Regions from separate parts of the Shewanella mesophila genome, predicted to be linked through region 1. Evidence: predicted binding sites of a transcription regulator. Region 1 holds the regulator's gene; each other region holds the start of a gene.
The links. The regulator sigma-54, encoded in region 1, starts transcription at its own class of promoters, with help from an activator protein. The targets are predictions, from matches to a motif close to GTTGGCACGNNNNTNGNNT.
Positions count from the first base shown of each region.

Region 2: fliE (flagellar hook-basal body complex protein FliE) is a predicted target of sigma-54. The motif match lies at 8,344-8,362, and genes of this name have one in related genera.
Region 3: K0I73_RS12665 (GSCFA domain-containing protein) is a predicted target of sigma-54. The motif match lies at 3,556-3,574, and genes of this name have one in related genera.

Region 1 covers NZ_CP080421.1:613,452-623,743, reverse strand. The annotation lists gene K0I73_RS02805 (MlaC/ttg2D family ABC transporter substrate-binding protein) at 1-163, opposite strand, end outside; gene mlaD (outer membrane lipid asymmetry maintenance protein MlaD) at 196-669, opposite strand; gene mlaE (lipid asymmetry maintenance ABC transporter permease subunit MlaE) at 742-1,527, opposite strand; gene K0I73_RS02790 (ATP-binding cassette domain-containing protein) at 1,514-2,341, opposite strand; gene K0I73_RS02785 (calcium/sodium antiporter) at 2,508-3,467, shown strand; gene K0I73_RS02780 (KpsF/GutQ family sugar-phosphate isomerase) at 3,508-4,485, shown strand; gene kdsC (3-deoxy-manno-octulosonate-8-phosphatase KdsC) at 4,488-5,039, shown strand; gene lptC (LPS export ABC transporter periplasmic protein LptC) at 5,036-5,593, shown strand; gene lptA (lipopolysaccharide transport periplasmic protein LptA) at 5,580-6,122, shown strand; gene lptB (LPS export ABC transporter ATP-binding protein) at 6,119-6,850, shown strand; gene K0I73_RS02755 (RNA polymerase factor sigma-54) at 6,979-8,472, shown strand; gene hpf (ribosome hibernation promoting factor) at 8,503-8,790, shown strand; gene ptsN (PTS IIA-like nitrogen regulatory protein PtsN) at 8,793-9,236, shown strand; gene rapZ (RNase adapter RapZ) at 9,233-10,087, shown strand; gene K0I73_RS02735 (HPr family phosphocarrier protein) at 10,077-10,292, shown strand, end outside.
Region 2 covers NZ_CP080421.1:2,832,811-2,843,102, reverse strand. The annotation lists gene K0I73_RS12570 (flagellin N-terminal helical domain-containing protein) at 1-206, shown strand, start outside; gene K0I73_RS12565 (flagellin N-terminal helical domain-containing protein) at 443-1,261, shown strand; gene K0I73_RS12560 (flagellar protein FlaG) at 1,369-1,767, shown strand; gene fliD (flagellar filament capping protein FliD) at 1,817-3,187, shown strand; gene K0I73_RS12550 (hypothetical protein) at 3,237-3,539, shown strand; gene fliS (flagellar export chaperone FliS) at 3,546-3,956, shown strand; gene K0I73_RS12540 (sigma-54 dependent transcriptional regulator) at 4,226-5,659, shown strand; gene K0I73_RS12535 (sensor histidine kinase) at 5,828-6,904, shown strand; gene K0I73_RS12530 (sigma-54-dependent transcriptional regulator) at 6,897-8,249, shown strand; gene fliE (flagellar hook-basal body complex protein FliE) at 8,416-8,748, shown strand; gene fliF (flagellar basal-body MS-ring/collar protein FliF) at 8,835-10,292, shown strand, end outside.
Region 3 covers NZ_CP080421.1:2,856,192-2,866,483, forward strand. The annotation lists gene K0I73_RS12635 (chemotaxis protein CheV) at 1-446, opposite strand, end outside; gene flgA (flagellar basal body P-ring formation chaperone FlgA) at 654-1,361, shown strand; gene flgM (flagellar biosynthesis anti-sigma factor FlgM) at 1,481-1,804, shown strand; gene K0I73_RS12650 (flagella synthesis protein FlgN) at 1,811-2,236, shown strand; gene K0I73_RS12655 (LPP20 family lipoprotein) at 2,272-2,718, opposite strand; gene K0I73_RS12660 (FlgO family outer membrane protein) at 2,715-3,341, opposite strand; gene K0I73_RS12665 (GSCFA domain-containing protein) at 3,657-5,441, shown strand; gene K0I73_RS12670 (flagellar assembly protein FlgT) at 5,623-6,780, shown strand; tRNA gene K0I73_RS12675 (tRNA-Arg) at 6,858-6,933, shown strand; gene K0I73_RS12680 (hypothetical protein) at 6,983-7,222, shown strand; gene K0I73_RS12685 (pseudaminic acid biosynthesis-associated methylase) at 7,689-8,309, shown strand; gene K0I73_RS12690 (glycosyltransferase family 2 protein) at 8,346-9,020, opposite strand; gene K0I73_RS12695 (N-acetylneuraminate synthase family protein) at 9,002-10,090, opposite strand; gene K0I73_RS12700 (SDR family oxidoreductase) at 10,056-10,292, opposite strand, start outside.

The DNA of each region.
Region 1 (10,292 bases):
TAAGGTGGTCAGGATTCGCCTTAATTGTGTCAATATCCTGATGAAAGCGGGCAAATGTCTTATTCGCGACCGATTCAACCATCGCATAGGGGTCTTTAATATTGACTTCGATCTCCTGTGCAAATGCTGCAATGCTAACTAACATCGCCACACCAGACAGCATCACTTTCCATACATGTTTCATAATCATCTCTATTAATTATCTTTTGACTTAACGCTATACAAAAACTGGCCTATCAAATCTTCTAACACTAAGGCTGAATGCGTATCTTGGATCTTGTCACCATCTTTAAGCATGCCGATATCATCCATAATAAAGCCCGGGGTCAGGCCCAAAAATTGCTCACCTAACAAACCCGATGTCAGGATAGACAAGCTACTGGTTTCAGGAAACTGATCATACTGCTTATCCATTGCCAGCTCGACAACCGCCACTAACTCTTGGGGCTCTAGACTAATATTCGTTACTCGGCCAACCACCACGCCACCAACTTTTACTGGGGAGCGAACCTTAAGCCCACCAATGTTGGTGAACTTGGCGTACAGGGTGTAATGGCTCTGGCCAGGTTTGACTTCGACATTCGCCACATTGAATACCAACACTAAAAACGCCATCAAACCAGACAGAATAAACAAGCCAACTAATAGTTCAATTTTTCGAGTCAACATACTCTCATTACCACTCAGTTTTATACATACCACGACGCGCGGCACATAAGTTCATCCATAAACAATATTTAATTAACTACCAAACATCATCGCCGTTAACAGAAAGTCTAACGCCAATACAGCTAAGCTAGATTGCACTACGGTTTGCGTCGTAGCACGACTAATACCTTCGGGGTTGGGGATCACATGATAACCACGATAAAGTGCAATCCAAGTGACCACCACGGCGAACACTAAGCTTTTTATCAAGCAGTTAACGATATCTTGTCGCCACTCGACCGAAGCTTGCAATATAGACCAAAAACTTCCGCTATCGATCCCTTTCCATTCGACGCCGACAATATGCCCACCGTAAATACCCACGGCAGTAAACATCAAAGCCAGTAAGGGTAAACTGATCACCCCCGCCCAAAATCGTGGTGCTATGATCTGCCTGAGTGGATCGATCGCCATCATCTCTAGACTCGACAGCTGCTCGGTGCTTTTCATTAAACCAATTTCAGCGGTAAGTGCAGATCCTGCCCGCCCAGCAAACAGCAGTGCGGTCACGACAGGCCCTAGCTCACGAAGTAAGCTCAGCGCTACCATGGGACCTAAACTATCTTCAGTGCCAAATCCCACCAAAATATTATAGCCCTGCAACGCCAGCACCATGCCAATAAACAATCCTGAGACCAAAATGATCACCATAGATTGCACACCGATAACATAGAGTTGTTTAACCAGCAAGGGAATGCCTTTAGCTGGCTTGGGCAGTCTAGCAATGGCTCCCCATAACATTAACCCAGCCCGGCCAAGGCCTGTAACACTGGCTATCGCACTACGGCCTAAATTGGCAATATGATCAGTCAAGCTCACCTAACATCTCCTTTTGGTAATCTTGAGCGGGAAAATGAAACGGCACAGGCCCATCAGGCTCTCCACCAATAAACTGCTTCAACTTTGGATTGTCAGCTAACCTTAACTCTTGCGGTGTACCATGAGCGATCACTAGCTTATCAGCCAAGACATAGACATAATCGGCAATGCCTAGCACCTCTTGCACATCATGGGACACCACCACAGAAGTCAGATTCAGCGCGTCACTCAGTTCACGGATCAGTTTAACCAGCACCCCCATAGAGATCGGATCTTGGCCAGCAAAAGGCTCGTCATAAAGAATTAACTCAGGTTCCAATGCGATGGCTCTCGCTAGCGCCGCACGACGCTGCATACCACCAGAGAGTTCACTCGGCATCATCTTAGACGCGCCGCGCAGTCCAACAGCTTCCAACTTCATCAACACAATACGCTTAATAATGGGTTCGGGAAGTCCTGAGTGCTCGCGCAATGCAAAGGCAACGTTATCGAACACATTCATGTCGGTAAACAAGGCACCACTTTGAAACAACATGCTCATACGCTTGCGCAGTTCAAACAGCTCGCCCCGATTGCATTTATGAACATCGATACCATCGACTTTTATCCTGCCGTGCTGAGGCTGTAATTGCCCGCCAATGAGCTTGAGCAATGTGGTTTTCCCTATACCACTTGGGCCCATGATAGCGGTCACCTTTCCTTTAGGAATAGACAGGCTAACATCCTCATAAATGACATGAGATCCGCGGCTAAAACCGAGATTGGTGATCTCGACTAGGGGCCTAGCGTTATCATTTACCTGTTCATTACTCATAGTAAGGCCTAATGTGTTCCATGGTAAAACGACAGAAAAAGAGACAAATTGTACGTAATTGACCTATTGTGCACAACCGAATCGACACTATCTTGCCTCAATACTTTCAATTTTGTTCAAATCCAGCGAAAATGCGCGGCAGACTTCCAAACAATAATGAACTTTAATGCTATTTAATATTTTTCTACTGATTGCAGGATTGGGTGCCCTAGTATGGAGTGCCGATAAATTTGTCTATGGCGCTGCAGCTTTTGCTCGTAATTTAGGGCTGCCACCTATGCTTATTGGCTTAACAATTGTAGCCATGGGAAGCTCAGCACCAGAAATGTTTGTAGCAGCCACCGCCTCAATGGAAGGCATGACAGATACCGCCATTGGTAATGTATTAGGTTCAAACGTCGCCAATATCACCCTGATTTTAGGGATCACTGCACTCATGGGTGCGATATCGGTAAGCTCTCAAACCCTAAAACGTGAAATCCCCATGATGCTTGGGGCAACGCTACTTGCTGGATATTTCCTATTCGATGGTCAGTTGACTCGCATCGAAGGGGGAATATTAATGGCACTGTTTCTCTCTTTAATGGGCTATCTTATTTGGCATGCGGTCACGAACAAAGAATCTGACCCATTTGTCGAGGAAGCCGAGAGCGAAATCCCCCAAGGGGTGCCAACCGCTAAAGCTATGCTCTGGCTTGTCGTTGGTATTGTATTGCTGCCGCTGTCAGCAGACTGGATGGTGCAAGGTGCCGTTGGTATTGCAAAGGCGTACCACCTTTCCGATCTCGTGATAGGTCTAACCATTATTGCCGTAGGGACCAGTTTGCCCGAATTGGCCGCCTGTGTTGCTGGCGTTTTAAAGAAGGAAGACGACCTTGCTATTGGCAATATTGTTGGTTCAAACCTATTTAATATTTTAGCGGTACTGGCACTGCCAGCGCTTATCGCACCAGGATCGGTGGATGCGTCTGCCAGCACTCGAGACTTTTATATGGTATTAGCGACAAGTAGCGCCTTAGCCATACTCATTCTGCTAACGGGCAAGGATCGCCAGTTAAAACCTTGGCATGGAGGGGTGTTATTAGTGACTTTTGTTGCGTACCAAGCGGTACTTTTTCTATCCTAATTTCACGTTCAGCACCAGCTGACAACAAAGAGAGAACAAGATGGTAAATGCAAAACAATTACGTCAATGGGGACGCAATGTTATCGATATCGAGCGCAATGCGTTGGACAATCTTTATCAATACGTAGATTCAATCGAATTTGCTAAAGCGTGCCAACTCATCCTCTCCTGCACAGGAAAAGTAATTGTCATGGGAATGGGGAAATCTGGCCATATCGGCAATAAGATCTCTGCCACGTTAGCCAGTACAGGCACGCCAGCTTTCTTCGTTCATCCAGGTGAAGCAAGTCACGGTGATTTAGGTGTACTCAGTGAAAACGATATCGTGCTTGCGATCTCAAACTCTGGGGAGTCCAGCGAGATATTAACCTTAATGCCAGTCATTAAGCGTATGGGCTTACCCATTATTGCTGTAACAGGTAAACCTCATTCGAACATGGCCAAACACTCTGTGGTGCACTTATGTATCGAAGTGCCAGAGGAGGCTTGCCCGCTTGGATTAGCTCCCACTTCAAGCACCACAGCGACCTTAGTCATGGGGGATGCGTTAGCCGTTGCGCTACTACAAGCCCGTGGCTTCACTAAAGATGATTTTGCCTTGTCGCACCCAGGTGGCAGCCTAGGTCGTAAACTACTACTTAAAGTTAGCGATGTAATGCACACAGGTGCAAACCTACCTCTAGTATCACAAGATATCAGTATCACCGAAGCCTTATATGAAATATCGAAAAAAGGTTTGGGCATGACGGCCGTCATTGACGACAACCGTCGATTAGTGGGTATTTTTACCGATGGCGATCTGCGCCGAGTGATCGATGCAGAAGTGAACCTAAGAACCACCTCTATTAGCCAAGTCATGACCCAGGGTTGTGTTACTGTCGGTGATGGTATCTTGGCCGCTGAGGCGCTTAAAATCATGGATGAGAAAGAGATAAATGGCCTGATTGTTACCGATACTAATCAACAACCTATTGGTGCACTCAATATGCTGGATATGGTCAAAGCAGGAGTAATTTAATCATGGCTCATCAAGGTTTTTACGGCCCAATCGCTGATGCGATCTGGCAAAAAGCAAAACAGATTAAACTGCTTATCTGCGATGTGGACGGCGTCTTTTCTGACGGGCTAGTGTATATGAGCAATTCTGGCGATGAGCTTAAAACCTTCCATACTCGCGATGGCTACGGTGTGCGCTCTTTGCTAACAAGTGATATTCCGGTTGCGATTATCACAGGGCGTAAATCACGCATTGTTGAAGACCGTATGACAGCCCTTGGCATTACGCATATCTATCAAGGCGTCGATGATAAAATGGTGCCTTATCAAGAGTTGCTAAAGCTCTACCAAGTCACCCCACAGCAAGTCGCATACATAGGTGATGACATGGTTGATCTGCCAGTGATGCAGCAAGTCGGCTTATCCGTCTGTGTCGCCGATGGCCATCCTTATGTGCAACAACACGCCGATATGGTCACCACGATTAAAGGTGGACACGGCGCACTTAGAGAGCTAACGGATCTTATTTTACTCAGCCAAGATAAGTTTGAGTCAGCGCACGGAATGAGTATATGAATAGAGTCACGCTGGCGATTTTAGCGTTTTTTGGTGCGGCATTAATCCTCTACTGGCAGGTGCAGACAAAACGTGGGGCTAACGACCAGATTTTCGATGCATCTGAGCGTCCAGATTATATCGTCAACGACTTAAAAAGCGTGCAGTATAACGAGCAAGGCAATATCAACAGTCGCGTATCGGCAAGCCATATGGAGTATTATTCCGACCGAGATATGACCTATTTTTCAGATCCCATTTACTTAGTCTATCCTGCAAATGGTGATGCTCAATGGCGCTTACGCTCAACCAAAGGTACCTTAGATAAAAATAGCGGACGAGTAACCCTAGAAAATAATGTTATCATTGATGCTATTAGCCCAGAAGAACCGATCCAAACCATTGAGACAAGCTATCTGGAACTCGATCTAAATACTATGATCATGACCTCAGACCGCACCATTCGAATTACAGGTAAAGATTTTCTGATCACAGGCCAAGGTTTGCATGCTGACCTGAATGCACAAAATGTACGACTGACTAGTCAGGTAGAAGGAACATATGAAACTAAATAACCTTATTCTTGCTTGCGCGCTAACCCTAGTTAGCTTAGGTAGCACAGCCAAGGACAATGATCTACTGCAAGAGGTTAAGATCTCTGCCGCTAGCCAAGAAGCCGATATTAAGAATAATCAGATTATCTTCAATGGCCCAGTTGAAGTAACCCAAGGCTCAATAAAGATCCTAGCAGATGAGTTACGTGCATTTAGCAAAGAAAACAGCAATGGCAAAATCCTGGTCGCGACGGGAAATCCCGCAACATACACCCAAGTGATGGAAAATGGACGGCCAGCTTCAGCCAGCGCCAAAGAGATCCGCTACGAACTATCGAGCCGTACTCTGATACTGATAGGTAATGCCACTCTTGAACAAGAAGGCAGCCAAGTGACGGGTGACCAGATCCGTTACAATATTGAGCAACAGCAACTGATTGCCGAAAGCACGGGTAACGATCGAGTGATCACTATTATTCAACCTGAGAATTACCAAGAAGTCCCGAAAACTCCCGCTGAAGAGCAACCTAAGCAGCAGGAAAAGCAATGACAGATATGACATTAAAAGCGGTCAATTTAGCTAAAAGTTACAAAAGCCGTGCCGTTGTTCAAGATGTAAGTTTGACCGTAAGAACAGGACAGATCGTGGGGCTACTAGGGCCCAACGGAGCAGGAAAAACTACCACGTTTTATATGGTTGTGGGTCTAGTTCAGAGCGATAAAGGACGTATCTTTATCGATGAAGACGACCTCACCTTAGACCCTATGCATCTGCGAGCCCGTAAAGGGATTGGCTATCTGCCACAAGAAGCGAGTATCTTTAGAAAGCTTTCGGTACGTGACAACATCATGGCAGTACTGCAAACACGAAGAGAACTCAGCAACGATCAACGTGAAGAGCAATTAGAACATCTACTCGAAGAGTTCCACATCACTCATATTCGTGACAGTCAAGGCATGGCACTATCGGGAGGCGAACGTCGCCGAGTTGAAATCGCCAGAGCATTAGCCGCTAATCCTAAGTTTATTTTGCTCGATGAGCCCTTCGCTGGCGTCGATCCTATATCGGTTATCGACATCAAAAAGATCATCGAACAGCTGAAAAATCGCGGACTAGGTGTATTAATCACCGACCATAATGTGCGCGAAACTCTCGATGTTTGTGAGAAAGCTTACATTGTGAGTCATGGCAATTTGATTGCCGAGGGAACTCCTGCTGAAATCTTAGACAACCAGCAAGTACGAGCAGTGTACTTAGGTGAACAATTCAAGCTATAGTTAATCTTATAAGCGATCGGCATAGGTTAAATACCTTGCCGTACATAATTAATATTTGCCTTTAACGACTTAAGGCCACCAACAAAGCTTTCTCATTTTATAATTAGAAACAAGGGAATAGCAGTACGATGAAAGCGTCACTTCAGCTCAAAATGGGTCAGCATTTAACCATGACACCCCAATTACAGCAAGCAATTCGTTTGTTGCAATTGTCGTCATTGGAGCTGCAACAAGAGATCCAGCAGGCATTAGAATCTAACCCGCTTTTAGAGTTAGATGAGGAGCAAGAGGGCGCCGACAACGGCGCTCGAGAAGAGCGCAATGATAACAATGAAACCTACGAGGTCGACTATGAAAACAAGCTACAAGTCGACTCGAGTGAAGATAATTCTGGCTTAGAAACATCCGACGCGCTCACCCAAGATTCCATGCCCGATGAACTCCCAGTTGATACTACATGGGATGAGGTATACACAGCGTCACCTAACTCCAGTTCGGGGGCAATGCGCGACGATGATATGCCTTTTCAAGGGGAAACTAGTGAAGGCTTGTATGAACACCTCGAGTGGCAAAAAAATCTTACTCCCTTTTCTGATAACGACTTAGCCATCGCTACCGCAATTATCGATGCCATCGACGAACGCGGTTACCTCACTCAAACCTGCGACGATATTCTTGAGGCCATGGGCGATCCAGAAATTGAACTGGATGAAATAGAAGCGGTACTAAAGCGCGTCCAACATTTCGATCCTGTTGGCGTTGCAGCGCGAGATCTCAGCGAATGTTTAACTATTCAGCTAGCACAATACGGTAATGATACCCCTCATATTGCCAATGCAAGAATGTTGATTAGCGAACATCTAGATCTTATCGCTGGTAGAGATTTTCGCCTATTGATGCGAAAAACTAAGTTAAAAGAAGACGATTTACGCGATGCTATCTCACTGATACAGACTCTCAATCCACGTCCAGGTTTGGCTATTACTGCCAGCCGAGACGAATATGTTATCCCGGATGTCACCGTGACGAAGAAAAAAGGTCGTTGGGTCGTAGAGCTTAATCCCGATAGTATGCCTAAGATTAATGTAAACCAGCATTATGCCGCAATGGCTCGCAGCACTAAGAGTCAGGCCGATGGACAATTTATTAGAGGTCACCTACAAGAAGCTAAATGGTTCTTGAAAAGTTTAGAGAGTCGCAACGAAACCCTGTTAAAAGTCACTAACTGTATTGTTGATTTTCAACAAGGCTTCTTTGAGTTTGGTGAAGAAGCGATGAAGCCGATGGTGTTAAACGATATTGCTGAAGCCGTTGAAATGCATGAGTCGACCATCTCTCGAGTAACAACGCAAAAGTATATGCACACCCCGAGAGGCATTTTTGAACTAAAATACTTCTTCTCTAGCCATGTGGGAACCGACGATGGCGGAGAGTGCTCTTCTACTGCAATACGAGCATTTATCAAAAAGCTCGTCGCAGCAGAAAACCAGAAGAAGCCGTTAAGCGACAGCAAAATGGCGCAACTTTTGGCAGAACAAGGCATTAAAGTCGCAAGACGGACAATTGCTAAATATCGAGAGGCTATGTTGATACCGCCATCGAACCAACGTAAAAGTTTGTAATCAACAACTGGAAACCGGAGGAGTGAATTTATGCAAATAAACCTTACAGGGCACCACATTGAGATAACCCAATCTCTACGGAACTATGTTGAAGAGAAATTCACAAAGCTTGAACGACATTTCGATCAGATCAATAATGTCCACGTTGTATTAAATGTCGAAAAATTGATGCAAAAAGTTGAAGCAAAGTTACATCTCCGAGGTGGAGAAGTCTTCGCAACATCGGAACACGCGGATATGTACGCCGCGATAGACTCCCTGATCGATAAATTAGATCGTCAGGTCATTAAACACAAAGAGAAGCAAACTAAACATTAACGATGGAACTTAGTACCATCCTGCGGCCGGAGTGCACAACCTGCGCCACTCCGGGCAGTAAGAAAAAGGTACTGGAACTTATCAGCGACTTAGCCGCTGTCCAGTACCCCACCCTTTCCTCTCAAGAGATCTTTGAAAGCCTTCTGGCGAGAGAGAAAATGGGCAGCACAGGTATAGGCAATGGTATTGCGATTCCTCATGGGCGACTAACCAACATAGATCAACCCGTCGCCGTGCTGATAAAATGTGCTGAACCAATCGCATTTGATGCAATTGATAACCAGCCCGTCGATATCTTATTTGCGTTACTCGTGCCCGCAGATCAATGCGAGCAACACCTTAGTACACTAGCCGCTATGGCTGAGAAGTTAAATGATAAAGTTATCATGAAACAACTAAGGAAAACTCAAGATGAAGCAGAGCTCTATCAGGTGATCACCCAATGAAGTTAGTCATAGTATCCGGGCGCTCAGGATCGGGAAAGTCAGTAGCACTAAGAGTGTTAGAAGATCTCGGATACTACTGTGTCGACAATCTGCCACTGCAGATGATGGAGTCACTGTTAGCCCAGCTTAAAGGCAGCAACGATCTGGTCGCCATCAGTGTCGATGTTCGCAATATGCCGACCCAAGATATCCAGCTAGATAAGCAGTTTGCTAACCTTCCGAAAGATATCGAATTATTAAGCTTCTTTCTTAACTCATCAGATGAAGTGCTGCTTAAACGCTACAGCGAGACCCGCAGGTTACACCCGCTATCTCGTGCTCAAGTCTCCCTGAAGGAAGCGATTAGACTTGAAGGGAGAATGCTCGAGCCGATCGCTAAGTTAGTCGATCATTATATCGATACCTCCAGCCTCAACATCTATGACTTAAGTGACAGAGTAAGAGAGATCTTACTTGGCACCATTGATAAAGAGTTAGTGATCAACTTTGAATCATTTGGCTTTAAATACGGGATGCCCACTGAAGCCGATTTTATGTTTGATGTACGTTTCTTACCTAATCCTCACTGGGAACAAGAGCTAAGGCCACTAACGGGCCTAGATGAGCCAGTACAGCAATTCTTAAGTCAGCAACCCTTAGTGAATAAGTTTATTTGGCAAATAGAGAATCTTATCGAGACCTGGCTACCTCATCTTGAGCGTAACAATCGCAGCTATCTCACCATCGCTATTGGCTGCACTGGAGGCCAACATAGATCTGTCTATGTCACCGACCAGCTCGCTAAATTATTTAATAAGGGCAAACACAAGGTTCAAGCGCGACACAGAGAGTTGAAGCGACATGAAGCTTGAGCGCCAGCTAACCATCTGCAATAAACTCGGCCTACATGCAAGGGCGGCAACCAAACTGGCGGTATTGGCGGCAAAGTTTGATGCTCAAGTCACCTTGATTCAAGGAGATAAGCAAGCCTCTGCCGCAAGTGTGTTAGGCTTACTCATGCTTGAAACTGGTATGGGGAAAACCATTACGATCACTAGTGAGGGTAAAGATGCGTTA
Region 2 (10,292 bases), 2.1 Mb from region 1:
CGGTTCAAAACCGTCTAGCACATAATATTAGTAACAGTGCAAACACACAGGCAAACGTTGCAGATGCGAAGAGCCGTATTGTAGATGTGGATTTTGCCAAAGAAACCTCGACCATGACTAAGAATCAGGTACTACAGCAAACGGGTTCTGCAATGTTGGCTCAGGCCAACCAGTTGCCTCAAGTTGCTCTTTCACTATTGGGTTAATTATTGGCATTTTGGCTAGACAATAAAGTGATGTATCAACTCTATGGTGCATCACTTTTTGTTTTCGCCAAGATTAAGGTGTTGAAATAATTGAAAATAAATATTTTCTATTATTTTTTTTAAAAATATCCTAAAGATCGAAAAGCCTCAGCCGTTAAATATACTGTAACCAATAAGCTCAGCCTGGCTTAATCAGACAGGCAAGTGATTAAGTCAGGTATAAAGAGGAAACGATTATGGCTATTACAGTAAACACCAACGTTACATCGATGAAAGCTCAAAAGAACTTGAATCATTCTAGTGGTAACCTAGCTACCTCTATGGAGCGTCTATCAAGTGGTCTTCGCATTAACAGTGCAAAGGACGATGCGGCAGGTTTAGCAATTTCTAACCGTTTGAACTCTCAGGTTCGTGGTCTAGAAGTGGGTATGCGTAACGCTAACGATGCAATTTCAATCGCGCAGATTTCTGAAGGTGCGATGCAAGAACAAACAAACATGCTTCAGCGTATGCGTGATTTGACAATTCAGGCCGAAAACGGTGCGAACAGTACTGATGATATTGCCGCGCTTAAAGCTGAAATGGATCAGTTAGCTAATGAAATCGACGCGATTGGTACTACCACAGCGTTTGGTAACACTAAGTTGTTAACAGGTGATTTCTCTGCAGGTAAGAGTTTCCAAGTTGGTCACCAAGATGGCGAAGATATCAAAGTAACAGTTAAGAAGACTGATAAGACAACTCTTTCGGTAGCCTCTTTGGCTCTAGCAACTTCAGCGAACCGAGCTTCTGCACTAGGTGCAATTGATAAAGCGATTAAGACTATTGATACTCAACGTGCAGACTTAGGTGCGATTCAAAACCGTCTATCACACAACATTAGTAATAGTGCTAACACACAAGCTAACGTGGCAGATGCTAAGAGCCGTATCGTTGATGTGGATTTCGCGAAAGAAACCTCTACGATGACTAAGAACCAAGTTCTACAACAAACAGGTTCAGCGATGTTAGCCCAGGCTAACCAGCTTCCTCAGGTAGCACTATCATTACTATAATTAGTAATGGGTTAGTCTAAGTATGGATACTAATGAGGGAGGTTCGGTGACGAATCTCCCTTTCGTGGTTTTAAGGATAAATAGAAATCAGAGTAGAGGTGAACGTGATGGATATCAACACAGTCAACGCATCTAATGCCACAACTGCTAAAATTGATATAGGCGCATCTGCGATAAAGTTTCGCACTGAGCAGGATTCAGAGCTTAATCCTAACGCTATCATTCAAGCGGTCGATGAAAGTCAAAAAGCTGAAGATGCAAAGGGTGATAAGCCCCAGCAGAGTCCTGAAGAGATGCAAAAGTTAGTCGCTGAGCTTTCAGATATGATGTCAGTTATGCGTAAAGGACTCGCGTTTAAGATAGATGAGGATTCTGGCACAAATATTGTTAGTGTAATGGATGTTGATTCGGGTGATATTATCCGTCAAATTCCGAATGAAGAAGCACTAGAGTTAGCCCAGAAGTTATCTGAAGTAACAGGGTTATTGATGAAGACAGAAGCATAGTTCTTTAATATTAGTGCTTTTGAAAATTGTAAAGTAAGTAGAGGTATTTATGGCATTAACAGCAACTGGAATAGGCTCAGGGCTCGATATCAACACTATTGTCGGCGTGCTAGTTGATGCGGAGAAAGTGCCTAAAGAAGCGATCTTCAACAAAACAGAAGATAGTATCGATGCAAAGGTGTCAGCGATAGGTTCACTTAAGAGCGCTTTGTCTACATTCCAAGATGCCTTAGATAAATTAAAAGATGGTGATTCTTTAAACCAACGTAGCGTTTCGACGGGGGATAGCAATTATTTTACTGCGTCCGCTGATAAAAATGCCCAAACTGGTAGTTACAATATTATCGTTGAACAATTGGCCCAGAGACATAAAGTGGCTGGAACCTTTGCTGCCGACGCCAGCTCGCCTGTAGGAGAAGGGAGTTTAGACTTTACCGTTAATGGTAATAGTTTCTCCGTAGATGTTGCCGCAGGTGATTCGTTAACCGCAATAGCTGATAGCATTAATAATGCTGATGATAATGTCGGCGTAACTGCGACCGTTGTGACGACAGATGGTGGAAGTCGCTTGGTTATTAGCTCTGATACCGAGGGACCCGCGAGCAATGTTAGCGTAACTGCGTCAGATACAGCAGGTACTGGTTTGAATGATATGTTTGGTGCTGGGAATCTGAGTGAAGTTCAAGCTGCAAAGCAGTCGATAGTTTATATTGATGGCCAGAAGCTGCAATCTGAAACCAACGAGATCAAGAACGCGATTGCCGGCGTGACATTAAATCTTTCTGATGCAGATCTCAATAAAACATCGGTACTTAAGATTGAGCTTGATGAAGAAGCCGTAAAAGAAAATGTTCAGGGATTCGTTGATGCCTATAACAGTCTTATAGGAACCATTGAGTCTCTATCGTCCTATGATGCCGATAAAAAGAAGGCTGCAGCATTACAGGGGGACTCTATGATTCGCTCTATCGAGTCTCAAATGCGTAGTATGGTCTCTACTCGCGTAGATGATGGCAGTGGCTCAGTTGCATTATATGATATCGGTATCGAAGCGGACCGTTACGGTAAGCTTAGTGTAAATAGCACTAAACTAGATAAGGCCATTAGCGAAGACATGGGCAGTATCGAGACTCTTTTTGCTACAGAATCGACAGGTCTTGCGACTAGACTAGGTACCCTAGTCGAAGGTTATGTTAAGTCTGGCGGCTTAATCGATTCGCGTAATAATGCTTATACGAATGATAAGCAACGTTTAGAAGATCAGCGAGAAGCTTTTTCGCTTAAGATGGAACAATTGCAAGCAAGGTTGTTTAAACAATTCAATGCTATGGATTTAGTGGTTGGAAAATTGAATCAACAATCATCAGGCATTATAGGTGGTTTAAACTCGCTACCTGGCGTCGTTAGGCAACAAAATTAGAGATGTCTATAGATAGAGAGGTGAAACCAAGTTGCAATCATTGGATAGCTTGAATCAAAAAATTATTAATGCGCTTGAACATCTTCAGAAAGTACCTGCTGAAGAGTTAGAAGCTGATGAATTGGTATCAAACTTGCTTGAGTTGGTGACGCAGCGTCAACTTTTACTCGATGACGTACTTAAAGCCCCTAATGATGAAGATAAATCATTTTTAGAGGCACAATTAGCGCTTACCAATCAGTTTACCCAAGCGGCAGTTTCGTTGTTAGAACATCGTCAAGAGTTGCTTCATGTGGGAAATAAAAGTCAGCGTCAACTTAATTTATATAAGTCTATAGATTCGAATAGGTAGGTATTTATGAGAAAGTCACTTCAATCATATCGCAAAGTGTCAGTGGAAAGTGAAATCTCTGTGGCCTCGCCACATCGCATTATTCAGATGATGTTTGAGGGTGCGCTCCAACGCCTTGCCCAGAGTCGTTATGCTATCGAAAATAATGATATTCAAAATAAAGGCATTTATATCAGTAAAGCGATAGGTATTATTACTGGTTTAAACAACAGTTTAAACATGGACGCTGGTGGAGATATCGCTAATAATTTAAGTGATTTATATGATTTTATGTTGCGAAAAATTTCAGAAGCTAACTTGAATAACGATGTTCAAGCTATTGATGATGTATGTGAAATCATTCGCACAATCAAAGAGGGTTGGGATGCTATTCCGCAAAATGAGCATCATAATGTCTCTCATACTGAAGCAATCTAATTCTCTCTATTTGCTGTGATTTTTGTGATATTTTTTTGTCACGCGTCAAATATTTGGCGCCTAATGCTTGATACGTAGAGAATTTGTTCTAAAATCAGATGAGTTTGTCAGAAAGTGAATCTGATACTTGCTAATGTGCTGCTGATAATACACTATTCATTTTAATATCTATTTTTATGATAATGGTATTAAAACGATTATCTCGCTTTCTAAGCAACTAACACTAATAATTAATGCGAATAACACTAAGCGCTTTACGGCCTTCTTAAATGATGCAAACAGATCAACGAATTCTACTTGTCGGTAATCAGTCTGAGCGAATTAATCGCTTATCGTGTGTTTTTGAGTTTCTTGGTGAACAAGTCGAACTGCTTGCCGTTGATAAACTAGAAGCACGTGTTGCTAATACCCGTTTTAGGGCATTAGTTATTGCCCAAGAATCACAATCAAAGGAGTTGTTGCAGTCAATCGCAGCATCCTTGCCATGGCAGCCTATATTGCTCTTGGGTCAGAGTGCAGGAGTGTCAGCATCTAATATCTTGGGCTGTATCGAAGAACCTCTTAGTTATCCCCAACTGACAGAGCTTTTGCATTTTAGTCAGGTTTTTGTGCAAGCAAAACGTGCTGACGTTCCTACGAGTGTAAATCAAACCAAGTTATTTAGAAGCCTCGTTGGCCGCAGCGAAGGCATCGCCCAAGTTCGTCATTTGATCAGCCAAGTTGCTAAATCGGATGCTACTGTACTCGTGCTTGGTCAGTCTGGGACGGGCAAAGAGGTCGTGGCGCGCAATATTCATTATATTTCAGATCGACGAGATGGACCTTTCATTCCGGTTAACTGCGGTGCCATTCCTGCTGAATTGTTGGAGAGTGAGCTTTTTGGTCATGAAAAAGGTTCTTTCACTGGTGCGATTAGCGCCCGTAAAGGTCGATTTGAATTAGCCGAAGGTGGCACTCTGTTTCTTGATGAAATTGGCGATATGCCACTGCAAATGCAAGTTAAGTTGCTGCGTGTATTGCAAGAAAAAGTGTTTGAACGCGTTGGTGGTAGCAAAGCCATCAACACTGATGTTCGGGTGATCGCCGCGACTCATAGAGAGCTCGAAACGATGATCGCTAATGGAGAGTTTAGAGAAGATCTCTTTTATCGTTTAAATGTTTTTCCAGTTGAAATGCCTGCATTATGTGAACGTAAAGACGATATTCCTTTGCTGTTACAAGAACTGGTTAGCCGGGTTTACAATGAAGGACGAGGTCGAGTACGTTTTACTCAACGTGCAATAGAATCGTTAAAGGAACATTCTTGGTCTGGCAACGTGAGAGAATTATCGAATTTGGTTGAGCGTTTGACGATTCTTTATCCAGGTGGGTTAGTCGATGTTAATGATTTGCCACTTAAGTATCGACATATTGACGTGCCCGAATATCAAGTTCAGCTGAGTGAAGAAGAGTTGGAGCGAGACGCGTTAGCTTCAATTTTTAGCGATGAGGTTACTGTCGATATTCCAGAAAGTCGATTCCCAAGTGAATTACCACCTGAAGGGGTCAATCTTAAGGACCTGCTAGCAGAACTTGAAATCGATATGATAAGACAGGCATTGGATCAACAAGATAGCGTGGTTGCTCGGGCGGCAGAAATGCTCGGGATCCGCCGTACGACGCTGGTTGAGAAAATGCGTAAATATGGTATGAGCAAAGACTGATTTCAGCCCATTTTTGTGCTGTTAGTTTTACTTTAGCCACATCTCCGTTAAGGCCCACTCTAGGGCCTTTTTTGTTTTAGTTAATATTAACCTTTGTTTTAAAACGTATTTTTATTGGCATAATAACTGCATTTGTTCCGTTAGCAGCAATTTATTGACGGAGTGGTTATGTCCGCTATCCCCAAACTACACTTTGACCCCCTTAATCAGGCGACTCCTTTAGCGATAGCTCCCGTCGCGAACGATGCTATGTCGAGTAGAATGGAACATATACTGCAGGCAATGCCATCTGGCGTTGTCATTATTAATGGAGATGGCTTTGTTACTGAAGCTAATCCAGTTGCAGTTCAACTCCTTGGTCATCCGTTAATTGGTATGCGCTGGCTACAAATAATCACCCGAGCATTTTCGCCGCAACATGACGATGGTCATGAAGTGTCGCTCAAAAATGGTCGCCGGGTAAAGTTAGCGATTACGCCATTGGCACCAGAACCAGGTCAGCTGATCGTATTGACGGATCTCACCGAAACCCGCTTACTACAAAAAAACTTGTCTCATCTGCAGCGTCTTTCAGCTTTAGGCAAAATGGTGGCGAGCCTCGCGCATCAAGTCAGAACGCCACTGTCAGCCGCATTGCTCTATGCTTCTAATCTAGGCAGCCCCAAATTAGGGTTGGATGCGAGGCAGCGTTTCCAATCGAAGCTTATTGATCGACTTAATGAACTTTCTCAGCAAGTGGATGATATGTTGCTGATGGCGAAAGGAAAGCAGCAGGAACTGACGGATATCACGACTATGCATGATGTTATTGATGCCGTGATCGCTAATTGTGAGCCAATCGCACAGCGTAAAGGGTGTCAGCTGCAGTTAGAGGTTGGCTCAACATTAGCTTTTATGGCTAATCGATCGGCGTTAAGTTCAGCAATTAATAATCTGGTGATGAACAGTGTCGAGGCTGGAGCAAGCCACATCATTATTAAAGCCGTCGATGTTGAGGAGCAAATAAAATTTGAAGTTATCGATAATGGTAAAGGGCTAGATAAATCGATGCAGGAGCAAGTGTTGGAACCCTTCTTTACCACCAAAGCACAAGGTACGGGTTTAGGTTTGGCAGTGGTGCAGACAGTGGTTGCCAATCATCACGGGCGCCTGCAATTAAATTGTATAAAAGGACAAGGCTGCATTGCATCATTTGTCTTGCCTGCAATAACTCCTAAGTCCAATGAGGAGCTTGATCATGGCTGAAGCAAAAATCCTACTGGTAGAAGATGATGCTTCATTAAGAGAAGCATTGGTGGATACCTTACTATTAGCTCAATATGAGTGCGTCGATGTTGAGTCTGCCGAAGAAGCTATAGTGGCGCTAAAATCGCATCATTTTGACATGGTGATCAGCGATGTGCAGATGGAGGGTATTGGTGGCTTAGGGTTACTCAATTATTTACAACAACATTGTAGCCAACTGCCCATTTTATTAATGACGGCGTTTGCGACAATAGATAATGCCGTTAGCGCGATAAAACTTGGCGCTGTTGACTACCTTGCCAAACCATTTGCTCCAGAGGTATTGCTAAATCAAGTATCTCGTTACCTTAAGCCGAAATTGGTTGAGAACCAGCCCGTTGTTGCCGATGAGAAAAGTTTAGCATTATTGGCATTAGCACAAAAGGTGGCTAATTCTGAAGCTTCAGTCATGATTTTAGGGCCGAGTGGATCGGGTAAAGAGGTATTGGCTAGGTATATACATCAACATAGTAGCCGTCGTGATAGTCCTTTTGTTGCAATAAACTGCGCAGCTATACCTGAAAATATGCTTGAGGCAACGCTTTTTGGATATGAGAAAGGGGCGTTTACCGGAGCGTACCAAGCGTGTCCAGGGAAGTTTGAGCAAGCTCAAGGCGGTACCTTACTGCTTGATGAGATTTCCGAAATGGATTTGGGGTTACAAGCTAAGCTACTGCGCGTACTACAAGAACGTGAAGTTGAAAGGTTAGGCGGTCGAAAAACGATCAAGCTCGATGTGAGAGTGTTAGCCACCTCAAACCGAGATCTAAAAGCCTATGCTGATAAGGGAGAGTTTCGCGAAGACCTCTATTATCGTATCAATGTATTCCCATTAACATGGCCCGCGCTTCATCAAAGGCCTGCCGATATATTGCCTTTGGCGCGGCATCTAGTGCTGAGGCATGCCAAGCAAGCTGGGCTTGCTCAAGCCCCTGAGCTTGATGAGGCTGCTAGTCGGCGATTACTTGCCTATCGATGGCCTGGTAATGTGCGTGAATTAGATAATGTGGTTCAGCGGGCGATGATTTTACAGTCTGGTGAGCTAATTACAGCAAACGATATTATTATCGATACCCAAGATGTGGTGATAGATCCAGCATTTTTAAATGCTACTGCCGACAAGCTGAGCGAGCCAGAAGGGCTTGGGGATGAATTAAAAGCGCAGGAACATGTCATTATTTTAGAAACATTGTCTCAATGTAAAGGCAGTCGAAAGTTGGTTGCTGAAAAGCTAGGGATCAGTGCTCGAACCCTCAGGTATAAGATGGCGAGAATGAGAGATGCTGGTATCCAAATCCCCGCGTAAACGACGCTAGATTCATATTAAAATAAGGTGATTTACTTGGTATCTCACCTTATTTTCGTTTCCTTTCTAATACAAAATTTTGTCACAAATTCAGTTTGGCAAAAATATTGCATAGACCTAAGTAACATTGATTTTTCGTCAAATTAACGGCGAGTGCGAGGTTAATATGCAGATAAGTGCCAATTCACTATTACAAGAGATGCAATCGCTTTCAGGCGAAATTAAGCCTGGGGCAATTACTTCTGGCATTAGTCAACAAGTAGCCAATACCAGTGGCAGCGATTTTGGAGATCTGCTTTCTCAAGCCGTTGGCAGTGTTAACTCTCTTCAAGCCAACTCGTCTTCATTACAAAGCCGCCTCGATATGGGGGACACCCGAGTGACCCTGTCTGATACCGTGATCGCTCGAGAGAAATCCAGTGTCGCGTTTGAAGCAACCGTGCAGGTACGAAACAAACTGGTAGAAGCTTATAAAGAGATCATGAGCATGCCTGTTTAATAGGCTTGGTTCTTAGTAATGTCTCTCTTTAATGATCAATATAATATGACGACTCAAAACAGCAGGTATCTATAGTGAGCACAGATATGGTAGTGGGAACAAACTCGACAGGTGATATGTTAGCCGGTGGAGTCCAAGAAGAGCATAAGCCAAGTGGCGGTGCTTTTGGCGGCGTCGACATGCTACGCCAGGTCACTATGATCTTAGCGTTAGCCATCTGCTTGGCATTGGCCGTGTTTGTTATGTTATGGGCCCAAGAACCAGAATACCGTCCTCTCGGGAAGATGAGTACCGACGAGATGGTGCAGGTACTGGATGTTTTAGATAAAAATAAAGTTAAATATCAAATTGATGTTGATGTATTAAAGGTGCCAGAAGATCAATATCAACAAGTCAAAATGATGCTAAGCAGAGCTGGTGTGGACAATACCGCCGCTCAAAGTGATTACCTTTCTCAAGACAGCGGTTTTGGCGTGAGTCAGAGGATGGAGCAAGCTCGCCTTAAACATAGCCAAGAGCAAAACTTAGCCAGAACCATTGAAGAGCTCAACAGTGTTAGTCGCGCTAAAGTTATCTTAGCCATTCCTAAAGAAAATGTATTTGCGAGAAATCGCTCTAAGCCAAGTGCAACCGTCGTGGTTAATACTCGTCGTAGCGGACTCGGGCAAGAAGAGGTGGATTCGATTGTTGATATCGTAGCTTCTGCGGTTCATGGTTTGGAACCGACTCGGGTTACGGTTACCGATTCTAATGGACGTTTGCTCAATTCAGGCAGCCAAGACGCAGTATCGGCAAGAGCACGACGTGAGCTCGAACTTGTTCAGCAGAAAGAAACAGAATATCGCAACAAGATAGATTCTATATTAATGCCAATTCTTGGGCCTGAGAATTTCACCGCTCAAGTCGATGTAAATATGGACTTTACTGCCGTTGAACAAACCGCTAAGCGTTACAACCCCGATCTCCCCGCTGTGCGCAGTGAGATGACGGTAGAGAATAATTCTACAGGGTCATCAACAGGCGGAATTCCAGGAGCCTTAAGTAACCAACCGCCAATGGAAGCGAATATTCCTCAAAATGCGACGGATGCGCAAGAGTCGACAACTAATCCAGGCTCGAGCCACAAAGAGGCGACGCGCAACTACGAACTCGATACGACGATTAGCCATACACGCCAGCAAATTGGTGTGGTAAGACGCGTTAGTGTCTCTGTCGCAGTCGACTTTAAGACAGGCGCTGCGGGGGATGACGGTCAAGTTTCTCGGGTTGCCAGAACCGAGCAAGAGCTGACAAATATCAGACGTTTACTTGAGGGCGCGGTTGGTTTTAATACTCAGAGAGGTGACATGATTGAGGTGGTTACCGTGCCATTTATGGATCAACTGGTAGAGGAAGCCCCTGCCATTGAAATGTGGGAGGAACCTTGGTTCTGGCGCGCAATCAAATTAGTCATGGGTGGCATTATTATATTGGCGTTAATCATCTTTGTTGTACGCCCAATGCTCAAGCGACTCATTTATCCTGATGCCAACAATATGCCTGAT
Region 3 (10,292 bases), 2.1 Mb from region 1:
ACATCCAAAATTTCAACCAATTCCCCCTCGATCTCTGTCACCGCAGTAAGATAGGAATAGCGTCCAGCCCCCTGTGGTGGTGGCAAAATAGCTTCCCAGTTCATATTAATGATCCGCTCAACAGACTTAACTAGAAAGCCCTGAACACTGCGATTATATTCGGAGATAATAATAAAGCAATCTGACGTATCTTCGATTGGACGCCCGCCCGTTGCCGCGCTTAAATCGATCACTGAAATGGTTTGCCCGCGAATATGAGCAACACCTCGAACGACAGAGTTTAACTTAGGTAAAGCCGTCAATGGAGGGCATTGAAGCACCTCTTTAACCTTAAATACGTTGATCCCAAACCGCTGGCGACCATTTAACTTAAATAACAACAACTCTAAGCGGTTTTGTCCTACAAGTTGGGTTCTTTTATTAACTGAATCAAGAATACTCGACATAATGCCTTTGCCCTGTTGTCGGGTGAATGCGAAGCCACCTCATGTTTATCATGAGTATAGGCATACTAATTGCTTTATCTAACTATATGACAACCAGACCTTAATTTTGTCAAATTTATGACTCTAATTTTCATAATAAATGTCAAAATTTTCGGCCACAAACAGAAGTATAGGTGCAATCTGGCAGTTCAAGCTAGTCTATTCAATATGAAAAACAAAATTTGGTATTTTTTAGCCGCTGTAGTCTGTTCTAACCCTGTCTTGGGGTCGGAAACTGCAACTGTGCCCTCTTTAACGACAATTTCAAACTTAGCGATAGATGTGATTCAGTCAAAAATAACGGTACCAAATAATGCTAAAGTAGAGATCAGTCCACAAAGCCTAGACACTCGTTTATCACCGCCAGCTTGCAGTTCTGAGATTAAAGCGGAAATCGCTAGCGATAGAGAAGTTGGGCGTAACAACACGGTTAAAATAAGTTGTGAAACACCTAGTCTGCAATATCCTTGGCAAATATTTATCTCTGTTCGTGTTGATATTCTTTACCCCGTAGTTGTAGCGACTCAGACCTTAGGTCCAGGTGATATCATCGCCACAGATCAAGTAAAGATTGAGTATATTGACCAAACCAACCTACGTGGACAGCAATTTGATCAGCTAGCTCAGGTGACGGGCACCAGAGTTAAACGCAGAATTGCCTCCAACCAACCTATTTTTAATAATAACCTTTGTTTTGTTTGCAAAGGCGATATGGTGTCAATCTTTGCTCGCTCTGCAAGTTTTGAGATAAAGACTATAGGTGAAGCCTTAACTGACGGCAATTTAGGTGACCGAATACAAGTAAAGAACAGTAAATCCCATAAAACAATAGAGGCTGCAGTGATCAACATAGGTGAAGTAGAAGTTAGAATGTAAATTAGATAAACTCATAACAGTAAAAATTTGCCCAAAGTTGGACAAAATTGACTAAAGCTATAAAAGTAAGTGCCGATACACAAGTATGTTGATCTCATTTTAAAAAGTTGGAACCCACAATGGCTATTAATATAAAGCAAGTAAATACAGGCACTAATAACCGAATCGCAACACCGTCGGCCAGCACATCATCGCAAAGTGCGAGTACTTCTTCGCAGGCGAAAGCCCCCGCTCAAAGCGTAAAAAGTGATTCAGTGTCAATTACATCTCAGGCTCAGCAATTGCAAAGCGTACAAGCAAAGCTAAGTAATATACCTGAAATTGACCTCAAAAAAGTTGAAGAAATCAAAACTGCTATTGCCGAAGGTCGATATAAAGTTGACGCAGATAAGCTAGCGAGTAATATTGCGCAATTTGAAAATGAACTGCAGGACTTGAATTAACCTTTTATGGATTCGATAACCGATATAGTCACCAATCAACATAAGCTATTAAGCAGCTTAAAAGCGATTATTGAAGCAGAAAAAGCGGCACTGATTGCTCAAAACGCTGATCAATTATTAGCGCTAGCTAATGATAAAGCAAAGTTGTTAGATGAGATCAAATCTGGTGATGAGATGTTATCGTTACATCCTGAAAACGCGATGCTCAAAAGTGATGAGATACTACTTAAACTTGTTAACCTCACAAAGCAAACGTTAGATGAGTGCAAACAGTTAAATGCACAAAATGAGACATTGATTGAACATAGTATGGCAAGCATCAACCGATTCTCGCAAGCACTCCAAGCCAGCAGAAACGCCTCTAGCCTCACCTATGACGGCAAAGGAAGAACCTCTACCATATCAACACTTGGTAATGACTTAAAAGCGTAAAACTACGTAGTAGAACTACGTTTATCCGTAACGACTCAAAAATAGGTAACGTCTTTGACTTTTTGAGGTCGATTCTGTTGTTGATATAGCGCCCAAACTTGAGAGAAATCTAATTCTAACTCTGTCACATAATGATCTCCCGCGGGATAACTCTTAATGACTTTCGCTCCACGAATCACCCCACTTACCGACGCTTGAATATTGTCATCAGATAACATCCAATCTCGTACTTGGCTTGATGCATTAAGTTGCTGACCATACACTTGCTCAGCCAATTCTCGATATGCGGCAATTTTAGACGCTTGCATTGCCATTAACACTCGCTGTGATTGTTCTTTCGCGGGTTGAGTATCCAGCGGGGCATAACCGATAGCAGTTAATGTTGGAAACGATTCTGGACTTTCTGTTTCCCACTGAATATATCTATCTTGAGAGGCACAGCCTGCCAATATCAATACCATTGCAATAACCATGTTCTTCATTGTACTTCTCCGCCTATCTTTATTTTGCCTTGTCCCGCAGATTGATTACGAAATAATAAACCATCTTGCGACACCACAGCATCTGACATGCTTAAATAACCTGGTAAATCTGACACGCCGACGCTAGCAGAAGCGACGGATACCACTCGATTGTTGGTTACATTAACAATACGGCTATTAATTAATACCGCGTCTACAGACGGGCTCATGGTAGTGACCAGTACATGCTCTACTGGTAGATCTGAAGGCAATTGTCGCCAATCTCGTGTCAGTAAAAAATCACCTTTGTCTGTAACTCTGACGTTATCACCAACATTAAGATCGATTAGATTAAATTGATGATCATGCAGAGCAGCAATTAACCCTTGCTGAATTTGTAGACCTAAACTGTTAGTTACCATCAGCGTCTCTATTAACACTGGCGTTGCAACCAATAAAGGTTGTTTTGGTGTTAATTGATCATTTTGCCTCACCAGTTCATTAGCCAGTTGCTGAGTTAAGTGTATTACCGCCGAAGTAGACGGCAAATGATTGCCGCTAACCAAAGCTTGCGAATCACGGTCGTCGGTGGTCGAGCACGCGCCTAACATCAACATAACCGAAGTTAAAAGTACTTTCCGCATAATAATTCCTAAATAATATAAATATTAACGTCATTCCTACGGGCCATTTAACTAAAAGAGATTCGAGAGGAATTGCAATCTTAACGTCAAAATTAGGCTCACAGTAAAGAGTACTGCAATTTTCAAGCCGTTACTTATAAAGATAATCTACTATTGATGTCATCCCATCGGCAAAACAACGAAATACTTTAATGCAATACCTTAATGCCATGCAGTAGGCATAATATTTGCTTCAACACATCATTAGTTCACTTTTGTCATATAAATGTCGCTAGTCCTATTTTTATGACATATCCATGAATTTAGGAAGCTCTTATGCAAAGAAAAAGAACACCCTATAACAACAGAGATGAAAATTTTTTTTGGCGCAGTGGCGTTGCTTCTATCAACCTTGGTCATCAGACATTCGATAAATTACATAGAATAAATTTACCGATTGAAAACCCGAAAATTTCATCAGCAGGTTCTTGTTTTGCACAGCATGTTGGGCGTTGGCTTAATAAAGAAGGTTATTTATTTAATCAAAGCACAATTGAAACTAATCAAGTTTCAAGTTTTGCTTTCGGCAACATATACACCCCGCGATGCTTTCTTCAGTGGTTTGATATTATTGATGAGAATAAAGGTTTTGATATTGCTTGCGCTATTAATAATGAAAACAACCGCTACTATGACCTCTTAAGACCTAGTGTTTATCCCTCTGGTTTCAATACAAAAGATGAGTTAGTTAAGGCGAGAATGTTAGCCGCAAAAGAGATGTATCAAACCCTTAAAAATACAGACTTGCTTATTTTTACACTTGGTTTAACAGAGTCTTGGAAAGATCAAAACAATATTTTCTATCCTAGTTGTCCAGGTGTCATATCTGGACAATTTAACGAGGAAGCACATCAATTTCATAACTTTTCATATGATGAAATTTGCTCAGATTTAAAACAACTAGAATCACGGCTTACATCAATCAATTCGCACATCAAAGTTATACTAACCGTATCCCCTGTGCCACTGACGGCAACAATGACCAACAAGCACGTACTAGTCGCAAATCAACACTCTAAATCACTACTGCGCACTGCTGCCAGCTACATTTGTGATAACTATGACAATTTCGAATATTTCCCCTCCTTCGAACTCATTACCGTTTCTACAGATAGCGATTTTAGGTTTGAAACGAATCGAAGAACTGTTACTCCCGAGGCCGTAAACTATGTAATGGAACACTTTAGAATGGTGCTAGATAACACTAACAATATGACTTCAAACTCCAATCAGAATAAGCTTTCAAATGTTAAGCACAGAACAGCAGATACTGAAGAAGTTGTATGCGACGAAGAACTCATCGAGTCCGCAGCCAAGCTGACAAAACAATCACTAGACAATCCAAGATGCGATCTTACCCTATTTGGTGACAGCCATATGGGTAAATTATCAACAGCACTTGACAGAATGAATATTACACACTGTGGCGGTATGGTGATGAATGGCTCAGGTTTCTCTCAAAAGAAATTTGCGCTGTGTGACACCGAATACTTTGTTCCTCTAGAGAATGCCATATCGAGAAAGTTATGGTCAGTAATATTTAACAACTTAAATAGTCATGAACAAAAACGCCCCCCTCTAACTTCAACTATTATTACAAACTTAGGGCTACAAACTCATCAAAATATATCTAGATTTACAACATGGATACAAAATTCTTACCCACAAGGAATAGCGGAAATAACACTTAAAGAGTTCGTTGATTACTTTAATGACGATCTCACAGAACAGCTTTCCATCTTACTTAAGCTTCACGAAAATGGTCACAAAGTCATCGTGATATCAGATCCACCATTTAGTCAGTATTTTGAAGAATCTAAAAACATGAAAAATATCATTTATGCCTATTTTAATGCGATGGAATATATATGGACTGAATTTGGCGTTACCTTCTTCAATGCAGCACGAGCATTCGATGAAGAAGTAACAGATCCAGAAAATTATCTATCGACTATAGAATACGCAGACCAGCAACAAGATTGGATTCACGGTAATGACAAATATTATTCTTGGCTAGCAAAAAAACTGTTAACGCTCATAAACCAGTCGAACAAAGCGTAAACACTATTCAGTAAGAGGTAACGTCAGAGTATCTGTCATTACACTAATTGAGTTCACTAGGCACATTTATTGCTTATTCACTGTAATAACAGAGTTTAGGTTCAATTATCGGCATTAAATAGTCATCATTTTGGCACTACCGGTAGAGCTTAAGGCAAGAGTATCAACCAGAGAACGAGTAATGAAAAAAATTAATTTATTGATTTTCCTTGTTTCCTTAATCCATTTAAATGCTTTCGCACAATGGATAGAAACGTCTGGAGAAGCAAAAATTATCAATGGCAATGTTACTCAAGCTAGAGAAGATGCCATACAGCAAGCGCTAAGTTATGTAACACTTAAGTCTGGAGGCAACTTTAGCAGTGAGCAACAAGTACAAAATGGCCTGCTGGCTAAAGATAACTTTACAATCACGCAATTGACACATGCGTCACAGGTCGAGCTATTGAGTGAGCAAATCGATCAACAAATACTTACAGTCAATCTTCGTGTCGATGTGTTAAATACCTCAGAACAGCAGTGTCAAACTGAAAACCTAAAAGCAGCAATATTAGTTACTCAGGCACAAATTAACGACAGAGCTCAATTAAGATACGGCAACATTGGTAACTTTCAAAAAGAACTTTCTCAGCGACTGGGAAATATTATACGTCAGCACGGCAAAGCCAGTTTCCCAAATATCCATGCGGATGAGCGCTTAGACATAACCCAGTCATTAGTTGATATACGCGGTTATCGCCTGCCGAGCTGGTTAAGTGAAATCACCGATAGCCAATATGTACTATTACCCGAAATCATAGACATCTCAACCAGCCCAGCGGCAAGCAGCTTACTCGGTTTATGGGATAGCTCACCAGAAAGGCAGTTTCAAATTCGCTTGTCTCTCTACCATGGCATTAGTGGAGAGCAAATTTGGAGTGAATCCTATAACTCACCTGCTCAATGGGAATTTGAAAAACAAGAAACTGTATCATCCCAAAGTAATCGCTTTTGGGATTCAAGCTATGGCAAGAATATTGACACTGTGTTAACTCAAGCAAGTGTAGATATCGATAAAGTGCTCAGTTGTCGGCCTCTACTTGGACAGATAGTCTCCCGGCAGCACAATCGAGTCATTATTAATCTCGGCCGTAACAATGGCATAAAAGTAGGTGATAGTTTCCAGTTGGTACTCCAACAAAACATGCCAGATAGACTTGAGAACATGCGAGCGGTGGCAAGTAAAAGCAGCGCAACAATCACCATAGACCAAGTCACACAAGAGAGTGCAACAGCAATACTCGAAGGTGCCAATGCAGCGCTGAATATTCAAATTAATGATATCGCGATAAAAATATAGACGGATTTAGAACACTATTTAAGCAACTAAATCTAAAGCCTTTTCATCGAGATGAAAAACAGTATAATCACTGACGTCTCCCTATAGCTCAACAGGATAGAGCAGTCGCCTCCTAAGCGATCGATCGGGGTTCGAGTCCCTGTGGGGAGACCAGTTAGTGAATTTATCTTTTACATTGAAGTAAAACTTCTAGGATAGCGTCATGACTGAGCTTTTTGCTGAAAACCTTAATATCATCAACCAGCGTTGGCCCGATATCGCCTCAAGCCTCCAAGAAGTTTCTTTCGATCATCTCAACGCAACATTCGTCACCAGCCAAAACCAAACCATTAGCGTTAACGGCATTCAGCTCTGTAGTCGTCATGATAGACCCAGATCCAAACCATTATTGAGCAACGCCCCAAAGACTGCAGATAAGTCACTGTATACGGTATTGTCATAGGCGATGTACCGATACTATTATCGCGCCCCCAAAAATGCACCGTTATCGATATTTGTCCATTAAGCTTACCTTTGTTAGCCTTGGTTATATCGTATACAGACCAAAATGAATGGTTAATTGACAACCATGTAGACATCCGATTAGCGCTAAAATTAAAGGTACCCAATATAGAAAGTGTATTGCATGACAACCCAAGCAATTGATACGTTAGTAACACAACTTATAAGAGCAGCCCATGAGTTACTGATTGGAAAGAAGCTGAAGGCTCATCACAACTACGACAATGTTTAATTCAGCTAGAGTTGTTGTTGCCGTAACTAAGCCATCAACAATCGATTTTAAACATGCTGCCTAGCATGCTCAATGCTCAATGCTCAATGCTCAACAGAAACATGATTGGCAGGGACTTACAGACTATCTAGAATATAAGTTATCTCAAATTAAAAAAGCGAACAATAGGAACATTATGAAATTCAAAACTGAACAAGAAGCATTTTGGGCTGGAGAGTTTGGCAATAACTACATTGAGCGTAATAAGAGTGATACCATAGTCGCCGCCAATATCTCTATGCTGTCAGCAATTCTAAAACGCACCCGAAATGTGCAAAAAATAATCGAGTTTGGCTCTAATATTGGTTTAAATCTTGAAGCGTTAAAGGTATTAGTTCCAAACGCTGCTCTATCAGCTATTGAAATCAATGACAACGCTGTTAAGAAATTGGCCAGATTTAGTGATTTAACCGTACACCATACTTCTATTTTAGAGTTTATTCCTAAAGAGCAGCATGACTTAGCCTTAATAAAGGGGGTTCTGATCCACATAAATCCTGATGAACTAGATCATGTTTATCAATTACTTTATCAATCTAGCAGTCGTTATATTTGCTTGTCTGAATACTATAACCCAACCCCTGTTGAAGTTAATTACCGTGGCCATCAGTCTCGATTGTTTAAGCGTGATTTTGCCGGTGAAATGTTAGATAAATTCCCTGATCTAAAATTGGTTGATTACGGCTTTGTTTATCACAGAGACAATCGTTTTCCGCAAGATGATATGACTTGGTTTTTATTAGAAAAAATATCGTAAAAACATCAAGGCGTCACGAACAGCTGGCGCCTTAAACTATGTTGACTGATGTCGCTTTACAAATGACAACGTTGTAAGCAAGCTTTTAAAAATACGTTGATTTACAGAAAAGCCGGTGCCAAATCTTGGCTTATCAGCTCTATACCTAATTTCTACATCAAGAGTTTTATAACATTTACCTTGAAGTATTATCCACGTCATCAACTCAGTGCCTATCGAGTCATAAGTTTCAAATGCCCCATACTTAGCGAACATCGATAATCGGTAAAGACGTAAACCACACAGTGGATCTTTTACCGAAAACTTTGCATTAAAATACAGACCGAAGAGCCATTCAGACCATCTTGCAGCTCGTGTTCGTTGACCAATAATCAGATCATCAGTATTCTGCGCCAGCTCTATCATCGCTTTGACAGATTTAGGGTGGTGTTGACCATCAGCATCCACAGTAACCACATATTGATAGCAACCTTGGTTAAGCGCCTGTATAAAGCCCTGTTCTATGGCGTTAGCATACCCTTGATTAGTGGTCAAAGTAACCACTGTCGCTCCAGCGGTCTCAGCTTCTTTGGCCGTATTGTCACCAGATCCATCGTCTACCACAATAATATTCACACCAGGCATATAATCATTGAGTTCTGCAATAACTGAACCGATTGAAGTCGCTTCGTTGTATGCAGGAATAATTACCGCTACTTTAGATAATTCCACTTTATATGTGCCCCTGCGGGTAATGCCTGAATGAGTTTTTTACCAATCACAAGGTTAACTTCATATGGCGCTAATGCGTCTTTTGGGCAAGGTCTTAAAAATTCTACATCCTGCGCAGCTATAGTATGTCCTTGCTTAAGCGAATGCTTTAATCGAATTGAACGGCGCTGCAGCACCACTGTTTCACGTTCATTATCTTCAACTTTTTTAATCCCATTGCCTAGGGCTAAATGTAACTCTTGTGATACATCTACCATCGTACGCCATGCGCTTGGGTTCATGGCAAACTTATGATCAGGACCTTCTAGATCATTATTGTCAGTAAAGTGTTTTTCAATAACATTGGCACCCAATGCAATTGCTCCTAACACCGTAGCGTGTCCAGGAGTGTGATCGCTTAATCCCAAAATCGCATCAGGATACATGGCTCCTAGAGTCTTAAGTACATTGAGATTAATATACTTAAAATTCTCTATTGAGGCGGTGTAGTTGGTGTTGCACTGCATTATGGCAAGTTGGCCTTGGTGTAATAGTACCGCGTCGACAGCTGCAACCACTTCATCCATAGAAGACGCCCCGCATGCGAGTAACATAGGCTTATTTTTCTTGGCCATGTATTCGATGATTTCCAACCAGGTAATATCACCAGATCCGACTTTATAACAAGAGACATACTGATCGATATAGTCAACCAAATCTAACGAGTAAGGGCTCGTGAAGAAATCTACACCTGCATCTTGACATGCTGCCACCAACTCCGCAGTCCAATCAGTAGAAATTGAGGCATCTTTATACACTTCATAGACTGACTTCTTCCATTTAGCTTGATGAGAGGACTGCCCGTTAAGTGCTTCAAAGCCCACCTTACTAACAATAGTGTCAGCTTTGAAATGTTGAAACTTAGCGGCATCAGCACCAGCTTCTGCTGCGAGATAAATCAACTCTTTTGCACGCTGCAAATCACCGTTATGGTTAGCCCCGATATCGGCAATAAAATAAGGAGAAGATTCACGAGTAATAACTCGCTTTCCGATTTCAATCACACTTGATATCTGACGTTTTATACTCATCTGCTATTTCTCTAATTTCATCGTTTAAATTTGGCAATATATAATTATAGGCCTTTTCAAAAGCATTAACATCCATTCTCATATCTTTAGGCCTAACTGTAAGCTGAGGCAAGCTATCTATAGATATGCTTTCATATTTAAAATCTTTAATACCTAACCATCTAAAAAAATTGATAACTATAGCTTCTTTACTTGTGCCTTC